Regions from separate parts of the Dorea sp. AM58-8 genome, predicted to be linked through region 1. Evidence: riboswitches for the same ligand, from Rfam matches in the RefSeq annotation. Region 1 holds a riboswitch; the other holds the start of a gene.
What was found. A riboswitch is a leader RNA that binds a small molecule or an ion and turns the genes downstream of it on or off. The one in region 1 is predicted to bind FMN.
Positions count from the first base shown of each region.

Region 1 (7,318 bases):
TGAATTTGAACAGTTTATAACATATCATATGGCTACCTGTGAACGGATGGATCTGATGGGAGCATCCGGACATACGGTAGATATTTTGTGTAAGTTAAGGGAGGAATAACGGATGAAGTATGATGTAGTGATTATCGGAGCAGGACCGGGAGGTATCTTTTCAGCATATGAATTGATGAAATTGAAACCGGAACTGAAGGTTGTTGTATTGGAAGCAGGACAGCCTCTGGAGAAGAGAAAATGTCCGATTGATGGCAAGAAGATCAAGAATTGTATCCATTGTAAGAGCTGCGGAATCATGAATGGATTCGGAGGCGCAGGTGCATTTTCAGATGGAAAATACAATATTACGAATCAGTTTGGTGGTACTCTGCATGAATATATTGGCAAGAGAGAAGCAATTGATCTGATGAAGTATGTGGATGATATTAATATGAGCCACGGTGGTAAGGGCACGAAGCTTTATTCTACAGCTAATACTGAGATTAAGAAGACATGCTTACAGAACGATCTGCATTTGCTGGATGCATCCGTTCGTCACCTGGGAACAGACATTAATTACGTGGTTCTTGAGAACCTTTATAATGAATTAAAAGATAAGGTCGAGTTTCATTTCATGACACCGGTAGAGACAGTGGCAAAGAGTGGAGAAGGTTATGTGGTGAAGACTGCAGATGCCGAATATATATGTGATAAATGTATTATTTCTGCAGGACGAAGTGGAAGTAAATGGATGGAAGGTGTATGCAAGGATCTGGAAATCCCGACCAAGTCTAATCGTGTGGATATTGGTGTGCGTGTAGAACTTCCGGCAGAAGTATTTGCACACCTGACAGATGAATTGTATGAAAGCAAGATCGTATATCGTACACAGAAGTTTGAAGATCTGGTAAGAACATTTTGTATGAATCCGCGGGGAGTGGTTGTAAATGAGAACACGAACGGTATTGTAACGGTAAATGGTCACAGCTATGAAGATCCGGCATTGCATACAGAGAATACGAATTTTGCATTATTGGTATCCAAGCATTTTTCAGAACCATTTAAGGACAGCAACGGATATGGTGAAAGCATTGCGAGATTGTCTAATATGCTGGGCGGAGGAGTAATGGTACAGCGTTTTGGGGATCTGATCCGTGGACGCAGAAGTACGGTATCAAGAATTGCTGAAAGCTATGTGACACCAACACTTGCAGCAACACCGGGTGATCTGAGTCTGGTTATGCCGAAACGTATTCTGGACGGTATTATTGAGATGATCTATGCACTGGACAAGATTGCTCCTGGTACAGCTAATGATGATACGTTGCTGTATGGTGTAGAAGTGAAGTTCTATAATATGGAAGTAGAGATAGACAACCACCTGCAGACCAGACATGAAGGATTGTTTATTATCGGTGACTGCAGCGGTGTTACACATTCCCTGTCTCATGCATCAGCCAGCGGTGTATGTGTAGCAAGATATCTTGCAGAATAAGAAAATATCAGAGATAGAGCAGAGAATGCATAACAGGAACAGTGGAATTTTGAAACGGACTATGGTATACTAGACGAGTAGTCATTATTTCACTAAGGAGCGATATCGATGAAAAAGATTGAAGAATATGTAAAAAGTATTCCGGATTTCCCGGAGAAAGGAATTATCTTTCGCGATGTGACAAGTGTGTTGCAGGATGCAGACGGCTTACATCTTGCGATTGATGAGATGCAGAAGTTCCTGGAAGATGTAGAGTTTGATGTGATCGCCGGAACAGAGTCCAGAGGATTTATTTTTGGTGTACCAATCGCATACAATCTTCATAAAGCATTTGTACCAGTCAGAAAGAAAGGCAAGCTTCCAAGAGAGACTGTTTCTGCTGAATACGAACTGGAATATGGCAAAGCAGAGATCGAGATGCATAAGGATGCTATTCAACCGGGACAAAAGGTTGTATTAGTGGATGATCTGATTGCTACAGGTGGCACGATTGAAGCGGCAGCCAGATTGGTGGAAGAGCTTGGTGGTGAAGTAGTGAAAATAATCTTCCTGATGGAATTAGAAGGCTTGAAAGGAAGAGAGAAGCTGAAAGGCTATGATGTGGAGAGCGTCATTCATTACGAAGGAAAGTAAATAATTTCTTTGACGCTGTGTGATGCAGAATCCCCGGAGCCGGCGATGCGGATATATATCCGATACCATCGCTGACTCCGGGTTTTATATATCAGATGGGAGTCAATCCCCCCAGCTGATATAGCCTCCGGCAGGATTGCAGAGGCATTCTTGAGATTTACGGTATCGAAAATAGAATTCCAATTAGAATTGAGTGTGATGTGCATATTTTATATATTTTTTAAAAAATTTTAAAATTTCACTTGCATTTTTCTGGGAATATGGTATTATATTTTTTGTGTTATGAAACACGCGGGTGTAGTTCAATGGTAGAACATCAGCCTTCCAAGCTGGATACGTGGGTTCGATTCCCATCACCCGCTTTTTTTGTTACCCAAAAACAGCCGCGATGGGATTCTTTGTATGGAACCTGTCAACACAGTGGATTGGCGCGTTAAAGACCAGTGTGTATATCTATGTATCGCCGATTGTAACGGTTGTCCTGTCAGTGCTGATATTGAAAGAAAGACTGACTGTGAGATTGGTGATCGGTGCAGTACTGATTCTTACAGGACTGGTTATTTCACAGAAGAGAAGTAAAGCTTCCGATATGAAATAGTGGGTTGACAGGTTACTAGTCGTGTGCTATCTTAGACCCAGAACAGAATAGAATAAATTCTTCGGGGCAGGGTGTAATTCCCTACCGGCGGTATAGTCCGCGAGCTGCGCAGGCAGTTGAACTGGTGAGATTCCGGTACCGACAGTATAGTCTGGATGAGAGAAGATGATTCAAACATGGAAGCGTGGCAGAGTAGTCATGCGACATCAGAGTTGAAAAGTAAGATCTCAGGTTCCGAAGAACCTGAGATTTTTTTCTTCCACAAACGAAACCTTCTAGAATTTAGAATTTCTGCTCAAATAGAACATTCTGGAGGAAAAAGAAATGGAAAAGAAAAAATGGAGTACACAGAAACTGATTTATACAGCAATGCTGGCTGCAGTGGGAGGAGTGCTGATGTCATTGGAGATATCAGTGCCGATGATGCCGCCGTTTTATAAACTGGATTTCAGTGATGTGCCATCGATCATTGCGTTGTTTTTGATGGGACCGGCATCGGCAGCGATAGTAGAAGTTGTAAAGATCCTGATTAAGCTTGTAACGGTAGGAACGAATACCATGTATGTCGGTGAGTTTGCCAATCTGATAGGCATTGCGTTGTTTGTGATTCCAATGTGGCTGGTTTACAAGAAGATGGGAAAGACCAGAAAAGCAGCAAGTGTTTCCATGGCAGCCGGTGTGGTGATTCGTACAGCATTTGCCTGCTTCTGCAACGCCTTTATTACCTTGCCGCTGTATGCGAAAGCAATGGAATTGCCGTTAAATCAGGTGATCCAGATGGTGGCTTCTGTGAACCCATCCATCACGAATCTGACATCCTTTATTATTCTGGCAACCATTCCATTCAACATAATTAAGATTGGACTGAACAGCTTTGCAGGTTATCTGCTTTATGAGAGAATTCATACAGTCAGCTTTGTGAAAAGGGCGGTGGAAGCATGATTCGGAATTACAGAGATCTGACCCGTCTGGAGATGGAACAGGTAGATAAGGAAGAAACGATTATTCTGATTCCTCTTGGGGCACTTGAACAGCATGGCAATCAGGCTCCGCTTGGAACGGATGATATCATAGCAGAAGCAATGGTGAAGTATCTTGGAGAAGAACTGGATGCAGCAGGAGAAAAGGATTTTCCGATTTTAGCATTTCCGGTGATTCCGATAGGATTGAGCACAGAACATAAGAACTTTTGTGGCTCGATTACATTTAAGCCGGATACCTATTATCATATGCTATATGATATCTGTGTCAGTCTGGCACATCACGGGTTCCGGAAAATTGCTTTTCTGGTGTGTCATGGTGGAAATGCGCCGGTGGTGCAGATATTAAGCAGAGAGCTGAGAAGCGAACTGGGGATTTCACCATTCATATTATCTTCCGGTGCTTTTGGACATCCGGATGTGAAAGCCACCGTATCTGAAGGAAATATCTGGGATTTTCATGGTGGCGAGATGGAAACTTCGATGGTAATGGCAGTAGATGAAAGTCTTGTAAAACTGGAAACGAGCGAGGCCGGTCGACCGGAAAGCTTCCTTCATAACAAGACCTTGCTTCCGTATGGTTCCGTGTCGATTGGATGGGTGTCGGAAGACTGGAAAACAGAAGACGGAAAACCAATCGGCATCGGTGGAGATCCTTCTGGTGCAACAGCAGAAAAAGGAGAGATCATCCTGCGAACCAGCGCAAAAGTGCTTGTACCTGGACTTTTGGAAATACGTAATTGGAAAGTATAGTGATTATTTTCGGAAAGAAATCAAATATAATTGATAATCTTCTGAGTATAAGTTGTAATTAGCGGGAAGAATAATCTGAATAATGATAGAAGGTGAACGCTGATGAAAACTTGTAAGGAAATGGCAGGAATGTGGAGAGGAATATCGCGCTCATCAGGGGAGATATCCCGTTGTGTTTCTTACATTTAAAGATGTTAAATTCGATTCGTGGGAAGCAACACTTGATAAAATTCGTGGTCTCCTTCAGGAAGAATATGGAAGGCATCAGGAGCTGCTTGGAAGTGATAAAATAGCAAAATACGAGAAAGAGTACTTCATGCGGATTATTGAAGGAACGGCAAATGAGGTGGATCTTACATCGGCTCTTGAAAAAATATCGAAGATGCTAAAGTCGCATTATGGTAAGGCGCCAATTATTATTATCGATGAATATGACACGCCTATTCAGGAAGGTTATTAAAAGGAGTTCTATGACGAGATTTGAGACAGAAGTTCATGAGATGATGCAATATTATGGCGTGACGGAAAAAGAGGCTGAGCTAAAGGCGTGGTACGATGGTTATCTTTTTGGAAGCAAAGAGATTTATAATCCCTGGTCAGTCATCAATTATCTTTCGAAAGGATGTATACCACAGCCTTATTGGGTAAATACGGGAAAGAATGAAATCCTTGAAGACGTTTTGCAAGTTGCAACAGATGATATTATAGAAAGACTTTTTTCACTTTTGCAAGGAAAAAGAGTAATTGCGAGGATTGACCAGAATGTAGTTGCTATTGCGGAATACATGGATAAATCTATTAGTTTTTATGATGCGGGAGCAGAAGGCTTTTATCATGGATTAGTTCTCGGCTTGATTGCTCTCATGGATAATCAGTACAAGATAACATTTAACAGAGAATCCGGAGACGGAAGATATGATATTAGTCTAATGCCAAGAGAACAAAGATATCCTGGGATTATCATGGAATTAAAGTGGAATAGCAATCTAAATGCAGAGGATCTTGAGAGACTGGCAGAAGATGCGTTAGCGCAGATTAACGAGAAGAGATACAATTCCGAAATGATGCAAGAAGGCGTTGAAAATATACTTAAACTTGGAATTGCATTTTCAGGTAAGAAAGTTAAAATTAAGGCAGAATAGGAAATAAAAATTAAGAAAGTATAAAACACCGGCATTTAGCTTGACAGAGTTACTTGCCGGTGTTATTAATTATAGATGTTAATATATAACAATGTTAAATAATCAAATGAGAACCGAGGTGAACATAGAAGTGGATGAATTGTACAGGGAGTTTTTTCAGACAATCCATCAGTTCCGGAAGCTGAATATGGCATCTATGATGCCGGATGTCAGCCAGTCGGAATTCGTGATCATGAATGTGATCCGGGATAAGAGCTCCGAGGGAAAGGTTGTAATTTCCGAACTGGCATGCAGGTGTAAGCTGCATTCGTCTGCTGTATCCAGGACGTTACACGGACTGGAAGAAAGAGGATATGTGGAGCGACATATTGATAAGGACGACCGGAGAAATATCTGTGTAGAACTTACCGAAGAGGGGAAAAGGACTGTTGAAGAATGCAGGCAGATCATGCAGGATTTTGGCAGGACTGTATTGAACCACATGAATGTCAGAGATATGGAACGTTTAATTACGTATATGAATAGACTGTATTCTGTGGCAGAAAAAGAAATAGAGACTAGAAAATGGAAAGGCAGAAAGGGAAAAGAGCATGAGTAAGATAGCGAAGAATATGCTTCCGTACTGGAAGTCAGTGATTATCATTCTTACGCTGCTGGTGGTTCAGGCGATGTGTGATCTGGCACTTCCGTCGTATACTTCGGACATTATCGATGTAGGAATTCAGAACAGCGGTGTGGAACATGTGGTGCCGGAGAAGATAACTGAAGAGGAAATGCAGACAGCGCAGTTTATTATGACAGATGACGAAGCGGATGTGTGGAAGAATCTGTATAAGGAGAAAGACGGATATTACGAATTGAAAGATCTGTCAGAGGATAAGCTGAATCAGGCAGATGAAGAACTGACGGTGCCGCTGATCATGAATTATCAGATGAGTACGATGGAGGTGGATGCGTTTAAGAAATCCATTGCTGCTCAGATGGGGATGGATGCAGCACAGCTTGCGGACATGTCAGTTGAGCAAATTGGTCAGATGATGCATATGGAACTGGAGAGTTTCATGCAGGAGAAAGAAGATGATGACGGTAACACAAAGACGGTAGAATGCGTAGATGTACGCAGTGTATTTTCTGCGTTGTTGCAGAGCGGCGCAATGACAAAAGACCAGATTTTTTCTATGCGCGACGATATGGAAGATACCATTGATGCAATGGGAAGCTCTCTGGTGAAATCGATGGGAGTTGCCTATGCAGTATCTGCTGATAAGGCAGCAGGTGTGGACATTGATCAGGTACAGAAGGATTATCTCTGGATGTCCGGACTGAAAATGGTTGGCATGGCACTGTTGATGGGAGTTGTTACCGTACTGGTAGGCTTCTTTGCTTCTCGTGTGGGTGCGGGTGTCGGAAGAGATCTGAGAGATAAAGTATTTAAGCGTGTTGTGAGGTTCTCCAATGCAGAGATGGACAGATTTTCAACAGCATCCCTGATCACCAGAAGTACCAATGATATTCAGCAGATTCAGATGGTGTCTACGATGCTTCTGCGAATTGTAGCATATGCACCGATCCTTGGTATCGGCGGCGTGCTGAAGGTTATGAAGACGGGAGCGGGAATGGGATGGGTGATTGCATTGGCGATTATTGTGATCCTTGGATATGTAATGGTACTGGTATCCGCAGCTATGCCGAAGTTTAAACTGATGCAGAAACTGGTGGATAACATCAACCTGGT
Region 1 covers NZ_QSDM01000010.1:94,514-101,831, forward strand. The annotation lists partial or broken gene DXA18_RS08995 (class I SAM-dependent methyltransferase) at 1-109, shown strand, start outside; gene DXA18_RS09000 (NAD(P)/FAD-dependent oxidoreductase) at 113-1,477, shown strand; gene DXA18_RS09005 (adenine phosphoribosyltransferase) at 1,586-2,110, shown strand; tRNA gene DXA18_RS09010 (tRNA-Gly) at 2,402-2,472, shown strand; gene DXA18_RS09015 (DMT family transporter) at 2,499-2,708, shown strand; FMN riboswitch at 2,762-2,879, shown strand; gene DXA18_RS09020 (Gx transporter family protein) at 3,033-3,650, shown strand; gene DXA18_RS09025 (creatininase family protein) at 3,647-4,441, shown strand; gene DXA18_RS16120 (hypothetical protein) at 4,614-4,901, shown strand; gene DXA18_RS09030 (PD-(D/E)XK nuclease domain-containing protein) at 4,942-5,583, shown strand; gene DXA18_RS09035 (MarR family winged helix-turn-helix transcriptional regulator) at 5,702-6,181, shown strand; gene DXA18_RS09040 (ABC transporter ATP-binding protein) at 6,174-7,318, shown strand, end outside.

Region 2 (7,318 bases), on a different contig from region 1:
ACTGGAGCCGCTGGCTATGCTGATGCTGCTTCAGCAGTCCAAAGAGCCGTTGGATAAATTGGCATCAACGTATATTAATCCGGAGAAGGAAGTAAAGACTGTTCAGGATGCGGTGGCCGGAGCAAAGGACATTATTGCGGAGCAGATTTCGGATGATGCGGCTTACCGCAGCTGGATCCGCAATATGACTGTGAAAAAGGGCAAAGTAGTATCGCAGGCAAAGGATGCAGAAGCGGAATCTGTCTATGAGATGTATTATGAATTTGAAGAAGCAGTGGTTAAGATCGCGGGACACCGTATTCTGGCACTTAACAGAGGCGAGAAGGAAAAATATTTGACGGTGAAGATCGAAGCACCGGAAGAAGATATTCTGCGTTACCTGAAGAAAAAGATGTTACATGGAGATCATACTGAAATCACAGCAGCTATTGAAGCAGCAATTGAGGACGGATATCAGAGACTGATCGCACCGGCTATCGAACGCGAGATCCGGAATGAACTGACAGAGAAGGCAGAAGATGGTGCAATCCAGGTGTTTGGCAAGAACCTGGAACAGCTTCTGATGCAGCCGCCGATCGTTGGCCGCACAGTACTGGGGTGGGATCCGGCATTTCGTACCGGTTGCAAGCTTGCGGTGGTAGATCCAACCGGGAAAGTTATTGGCACTACGGTTATTTATCCGACGGCACCAACTACTCCACAGAAGATTAAAGCATCCAAAGATTTGTTGAAGAAGATTATCCCAAAGTATAATATTTCTTTGATCTCACTGGGTAATGGAACCGCATCCAGAGAGTCGGAACAGATTATTGTGGAGCTTCTGAAGGAAATTCCAGAGAAAGTGCAGTACGTAATTGTAAATGAAGCCGGCGCATCTGTATATTCTGCCAGCAAGATTGCAACAGAAGAATTTCCTAAATTTGATGTAGGACAAAGAAGTGCAGCATCTATTGCAAGACGACTGCAGGATCCGCTGGCAGAACTGGTTAAGATTGATCCGAAATCCATCGGTGTCGGACAGTATCAGCATGACATGAATCAGAAGAAGCTTGGCGAGGCATTACATGGTGTTGTAGAAGATTGTGTAAATAAAGTCGGCGTAGATCTTAACACTGCCTCTGCGCCGCTGCTCTCGTACATTTCCGGTATCTCCGGAACAATTGCCAGGAATATTGTGGCATATCGGGAAGAAAATGGAAGATTCAAGAGCAGAAAAGAACTCTTAAAAGTAGCGAAACTCGGACCAAAAGCATATGAACAGTGCGCCGGATTTATGCGAATCCACGAGGGTGCTAATCCGTTGGATGAGACCAGTGTACATCCGGAGTCTTACGAAGCTGCTAAGAAGCTGCTGGAAAAACAGGGATTTCAGATATCCGATATCACAGGCGGCAAGCTTGCGGGATTGTCACTTACGATTCGCGATTATAAGAAGACAGCACAGGAACTGGGCGTAGGAGAGATTACCCTGCGTGATATTGTAGCTGAACTGGAGAAACCGGGCAGAGATCCACGTGATGAGATGCCGAAACCAATCCTCCGCACGGATGTGTTGGATATGAAAGATCTGAAAGAAGGTATGGTTCTCAAAGGAACAGTAAGAAATGTTATTGATTTTGGTGTGTTTGTAGATATCGGTGTACATCAGGACGGACTGGTGCACATTTCTGAGATTACCAATAAGTTCATTAAGCATCCACTGGAAGCAGTTAGTGTTGGCGATGTCGTGGATGTGAAGGTCCTGAGTGTGGATCTGAAGAAGAAACGAATCGCACTTACCATGAAGAACGTATAAAGTAAGAATGTATAAAAAAGAGGTTTGAATGACTGTGTTTACAGCGTTCAAACCTCTTTCTATATAATGAGTTATGATACTTTGGGATGGTTACTGCATCCGAAATACCGGACGGATCTTCTTGTAAATCAGGAATACGATCAGGGAATCGATGATTCCTTTTAAGATATTAAATGGTGCGACTGCAAATGCCACAAAGGTAAACAGGCTGGTAATATGAGCATTGACTGCAGTTCCCATTCCTACAAGTGCTTCCATTGGCATGCCGAAAGCTTTGCCGTAAGCCGGAAGCAATACAAATGCATTCAGGAAACATCCAAAGATTGTCATCAATACAGTACCTGTTGCCATACCGATGATGGCACCCTTTCTGGTATGCATTTTGCGGTAAATGATTCCTGCCGGTACAACGAAAGAACATCCGAGAAGGAAGTTGGCAAGTTCACCAACACCTGCGGTAATCGTGCCGTTGATTGCAAAGTTCAGAAGAATTTTGATTAGTTCGATCGCAGCACCTGCAACTGGACCCATAGCAAAACATCCTACCAGTACTGGTACTTCACTAAAGTCAATCTCGTAAAAGGCCGGTGCAAATGGCAGTGGGATCTCGAAAAGCATCAGTACAACAGAGATGGCTCCGAGCATTCCAATCTGTGCCAGAATCCTTGTCTTAGAAGACGTGTGTGTGCGTTCGTTAGTTAATGTGTTATCCATTTTCTTTCTCTCCTTTTGATGTGGATTATAAAAGGAAGAACTCTTCTCGAAATGTGCGTAGAGAATGCAAATAAAAAAACCCGACATCATATGCCGGGGTCAATTATCATTCAAATGATACTGCACAATCCTTCTCTCATCCAGACTTTACTGTCGGTTCTGGAATCTCACCAGATCAGCTGCTGCACTGTGTAGGATACAACAGGTCGCGGACTATACCGCCGGTTGGGAATTACACCCGACCCCGAAGAATTACTATTCCATTTATGTTGTAAGGATAGCACACTATATCCAAGAATGCAAGTCTCTTTACATGAAAAATGGATTCACGTATAATAACTCTTACAGCTGACCACAGGTGTGCTAATTAATTTTAAGATTTTGTGATCAAAGGAGAATGATATGCAATATAGAAAAGATCGATATGGAGAACAAATTTCTTTGCTGGGATATGGTTGTATGAGATTTACAAAAAATGGTAACAGCATAGATCTCGATAAAGCGGAAAGGGAATTGATGCTTGCCATTAAAAGTGGTGTGAATTATCTGGATACAGCATATATCTATCCGGGAAGTGAGGTGGCAGTTGGCGAGATACTACATCGCAATCACTGCCGGGAAGAAATTAGGCTTGCAACCAAATTGCCGCAGTATTATATCAAGTCAGGTGCAGCAATTGAAAAATATTTTAATGAACAGCTCACACGTCTTCAAACAGATTACATTGATTATTATCTGATGCATATGCTGACAGATGTTGCGGCATGGGAGAAACTGAAGAAGCTTGGTATTGAAGCTTGGATCACACAGAAAAAGAAAGAGGGCAAAATTCGCAATATCGGATTTTCTTTTCACGGTAATACGGAGATGTTTATCCAGATTCTGGATGCTTATGACTGGGATTTCTGCCAGATTCAGTATAACTATATGGATGAACACACGCAGGCAGGAAGAGCAGGTCTTCAAGAAGCAGCAAAACGCGGGATTCCAGTGATTATCATGGAACCTTTACGCGGTGGAAAACTGGTGGATCTGTTACCGGAAAAAGCAAAAAAGCGAATTGCAGAAGATCCAAAGAAACGTACTCCGGCAGAACTGGCATTCCGCTGGCTGTGGGAACAACCGGAGGTGACCTGTGTGCTTTCGGGGATGAATTCAGAAGAGATGATCCGTGAAAATGTTCGTATAGCATCGGAAGTACAGACCGGCGAATTTACAGAAGAAGATTTCTCATTGATTGAGGCGGTAAAAAAAGACATACAGGACACCCTGAAAGTAGGATGCACCGGATGTGGATATTGTATGCCGTGCCCGAAAGGAATTGACATTCCGGCAGCTTTTCGTTGTTATAATCACATGTATACAGAAAAGAAAGGCGCGGGACGTCACGAATATCTTCAGACTGTATGTCTACGGAAAGATTTCCGACCGGTCAGTGCCTGTGTGGGATGTGGTAAATGCGAGAGCCACTGCCCGCAACATCTGGCAATCCGCCAGAAGCTGAAAGAGGCAGATGGCAAGCTTCTTCCGTTTTATTATAAGATCGGTCTTAAAGTTGTGAAGAAACTGGGGCTGTTCTGGTAAAGCAGTGTCATATATAGAAAAAAAAAGAAAGATATGCTATAGTGTGTGTATACTCGAAATAGAAAATGGATGGTTTATTAATATGAAGAGAGAATTGATAGAATCAAATTGCGAGAAGGATACTCGTGATCTGGGATTTCGACTGGGACAGGCTGCGGAGCCTGGTCAGGTGTATACGCTGGTGGGAGACCTTGGTGTCGGCAAGACGGTGTTCACGCAGGGACTGGCAGCAGGTCTTGGGATTGAAGAGCCGGTGAGCAGCCCGACATTTACAATTGTACAGGTGTATGAGGATGGCAGACTTCCGTTTTACCATTTTGATGTATACCGAATCGGTGATGTGGAAGAGATGGATGAGATCGGATACGAGGATTATGTATACGGGCAGGGAGTGTCCCTGATCGAGTGGGCGAACCTGATTGAAGAGATTCTTCCGGAACATTATACAGAGATACGGATTGAGAAAGATCTGGATAAAGGATTTGATTATCGGAGGATAGAAATATGCGAATATTAGCATTGGATAGCTCGGGACTTGTAGCGAGTGTAGCTGTTGTAGAAAAGGATGGAGAAGAGACAAGTACCATCGCAGAATATACGGTTAATTATAAGAAGACACATTCCCAGACGTTATTGCCTATGTTGGATGAGATTGCGCACATGACAGAACTGGATCTGAATACAGTAGATGCCATTGCAGTAGCGGGAGGACCGGGATCATTTACCGGACTCCGAATTGGATCTGCGACGGCGAAGGGTTTGGGACTTGCACTGAAAAAGCCATTGATCCATATCCCGACTCTGGAAGGACTTGCGTATAATCTCTGGGGAACAGATAAGATCGTGTGTCCGATCATGGATGCAAGACGCGGTCAGGTATATACTGGAATTTATGAATTTGACGGTAATGAATTACGTGTGCTGGAAGATCAGATGGCGGTCAGTATTGAAGAACTGGGTGAGAAGCTGAAACAGTATAGCAGACCAGTTGTTTTTCTGGGAGATGGAGTGCCGGTATTCAGGAAAAGACTCGTGACAGAGATTATGCCAGAGTCTGATCTACATTTTGCACCTGCATCTATGAATCGTCAGAGAGCAGCTTCGGTAGGAAGCCTGGCGATCCGCTATTATGAAGAAGGCAAGGCGGAGACGGCGGTGGAACATCAGCCGGATTATCTCCGTGTATCACAGGCAGAACGTGAGCGCGCGGAAAGAGAACGTGCGAAACAGGAGGCAAGATAATATGTTTTGTATCCGTAGAATGCGGGAAGAAGATCTTGCGGATGTGGCAAGGCTTGAAAAAGAGATATTTTCAGATCCATGGAGTGAGAATGCAATCAGAGAAAGCATGGAACAGTCGCAGACGCTGCTTTTGTCAGCACTGGAGGATGGTGTACTGGTTGGCTATCTGATTGTTTATTATGTATTGGAAGATGGAGAGATTGCCCGTATTGCGGTAGAATCGGACTTTCGCAGAAACGGTGTAGCTTCTCGTTTGTTGAAAGAACTGGCGTTTATCTGTGCGGACAATGGCGTAAATAAATTACTGCTAGATGTTCGGGAAAGCAACGAATCAGCAAAAGCTTTTTATAAGAAAAAGGGGTTTGTCCTGGATGGCGTGCGGAAAAATTATTATACAAATCCGACAGAAAATGCGATTCTTATGAGTCTGGAACTGTTGTGACAGGTGGCAATAAAGGAAAGAGTTCCCACTAGGATAACGTCTGGACGATGGTTATAATGTAGGCGTAAGACGATATACAGTTTATAACAACAGGAGGAGTCGTATGCGCAAATATGGGATGAAAGAAACGAAAGAAATTAAAAAAATTATCTGTAATAAATGTGGAAGGGAAATTACAGCTGTGAATGGATTGCTCAGCGAAGACGTGCTGTCTGTAGAAAAACGCTGGGGCTATTTTTCCAGAAAGGACAACCGGGTAGACAGATTTGATCTGTGTGAAGATTGCTATGATGAGATGGTTGCTGCATTTTTACTTCCACCGGAAAGTAGAGGATAGAATGTTAGATGTATGTTTGCTGGGAACCGGCGGTATGATGCCGCTTCCTTACAGATGGCTCACTTCTTTGATGGTGCGTTATAATGGCAGCAGTCTGCTGATCGACTGTGGCGAGGGTACGCAGATTGCCATCAAAGAAAAAGGATGGAGCTTTAAGCCGATCGATGTGATCTGCTTTACGCATTATCATGGAGATCATATCAGTGGGCTTCCGGGACTATTGCTTACTATGGGCAATGCAGATCGGAAAGAACCACTTACCCTGATCGGGCCGAAAGGTCTGGAGCGGGTTGTGGGCGCCCTGCGCGTCATTGCGCCGGAACTGCCATTTCAGATTATATATAAGGAAATCAAAGGTCCGGAAGAGACATTTGAGATGAATGGTTACCGCTTGAAGGCGTTTCGTGTAAATCACAACGTATTGTGTTATGGATATACGATGGAGATTGACCGGGCAGGCAAGTTTGACGTCAGCCGGGCAGAAGCAGCAGAGATTCCAAGGAAATACTGGGGAACTCTGCAGCGTGGTGAAATTGTGGAGGAAGATGGAAGAATCCTGACTCCGGATATGGTACTTGGACCGGCCAGAAAAGGTCTCAAGATCACTTATGCAACAGATACCAGACCGACCGAGTCGATTCTGGAGAATGCAGAGCATGCCGATTTGTTTATCTGTGAAGGTATGTATGGAGAGAAGGATAAGTTAAAGAAAGCAAAAGAATATAAGCATATGACGTTTTATGAGGCAGCTGAACTTGCAAAGGCGGCAGAGGTAAAAGAAATGTGGCTGACTCATTACAGTCCGTCGTTGAATCGACCGGAGGAGTACCTGAAAGATACACAGGATATTTTTGAAAATACGGTGGCATCAAGAGATGGACAGTCCGTTGAGCTTGTATTTGAGGAGGCATAATATGGAAGAAAAAAAAGATTTGCTGATTCTGGCAATCGAAAGTTCCTGCGATGAAACAGCTGCGGCTGTTGTGAAAAATGGCAGAGAAGTATTGTCTAATGTGATTTCTTCGCAGATTGCACTGCATACGCTGTATGGTGGCGTGGTGCCGGAGATCGCATCCAGAAAGCATATTGAAAAGATTAATCAGGTGATTGAAGCAGCACTTGATGAGGCGAAGGTTACATTGGATGACATTGACGCCATTGGTGTAACTTATGGACCAGGACTTGTGGGAGCGCTTCTGGTCGG
Region 2 covers NZ_QSDM01000002.1:254,468-261,785, forward strand. The annotation lists gene DXA18_RS03030 (Tex family protein) at 1-1,795, shown strand, start outside; gene DXA18_RS03035 (ECF transporter S component) at 1,886-2,509, opposite strand; FMN riboswitch at 2,634-2,765, opposite strand; gene DXA18_RS03040 (aldo/keto reductase) at 2,912-4,093, shown strand; gene tsaE (tRNA (adenosine(37)-N6)-threonylcarbamoyltransferase complex ATPase subunit type 1 TsaE) at 4,176-4,610, shown strand; gene tsaB (tRNA (adenosine(37)-N6)-threonylcarbamoyltransferase complex dimerization subunit type 1 TsaB) at 4,598-5,335, shown strand; gene rimI (ribosomal protein S18-alanine N-acetyltransferase) at 5,337-5,777, shown strand; gene DXA18_RS03060 (hypothetical protein) at 5,881-6,114, shown strand; gene DXA18_RS03065 (ribonuclease Z) at 6,116-7,027, shown strand; partial or broken gene tsaD (tRNA (adenosine(37)-N6)-threonylcarbamoyltransferase complex transferase subunit TsaD) at 7,029-7,318, shown strand, end outside.
Region 2: linked by a shared signal. The riboswitch ahead of DXA18_RS03035 (ECF transporter S component) and the one ahead of DXA18_RS09020 (Gx transporter family protein) in region 1 are both predicted to bind FMN.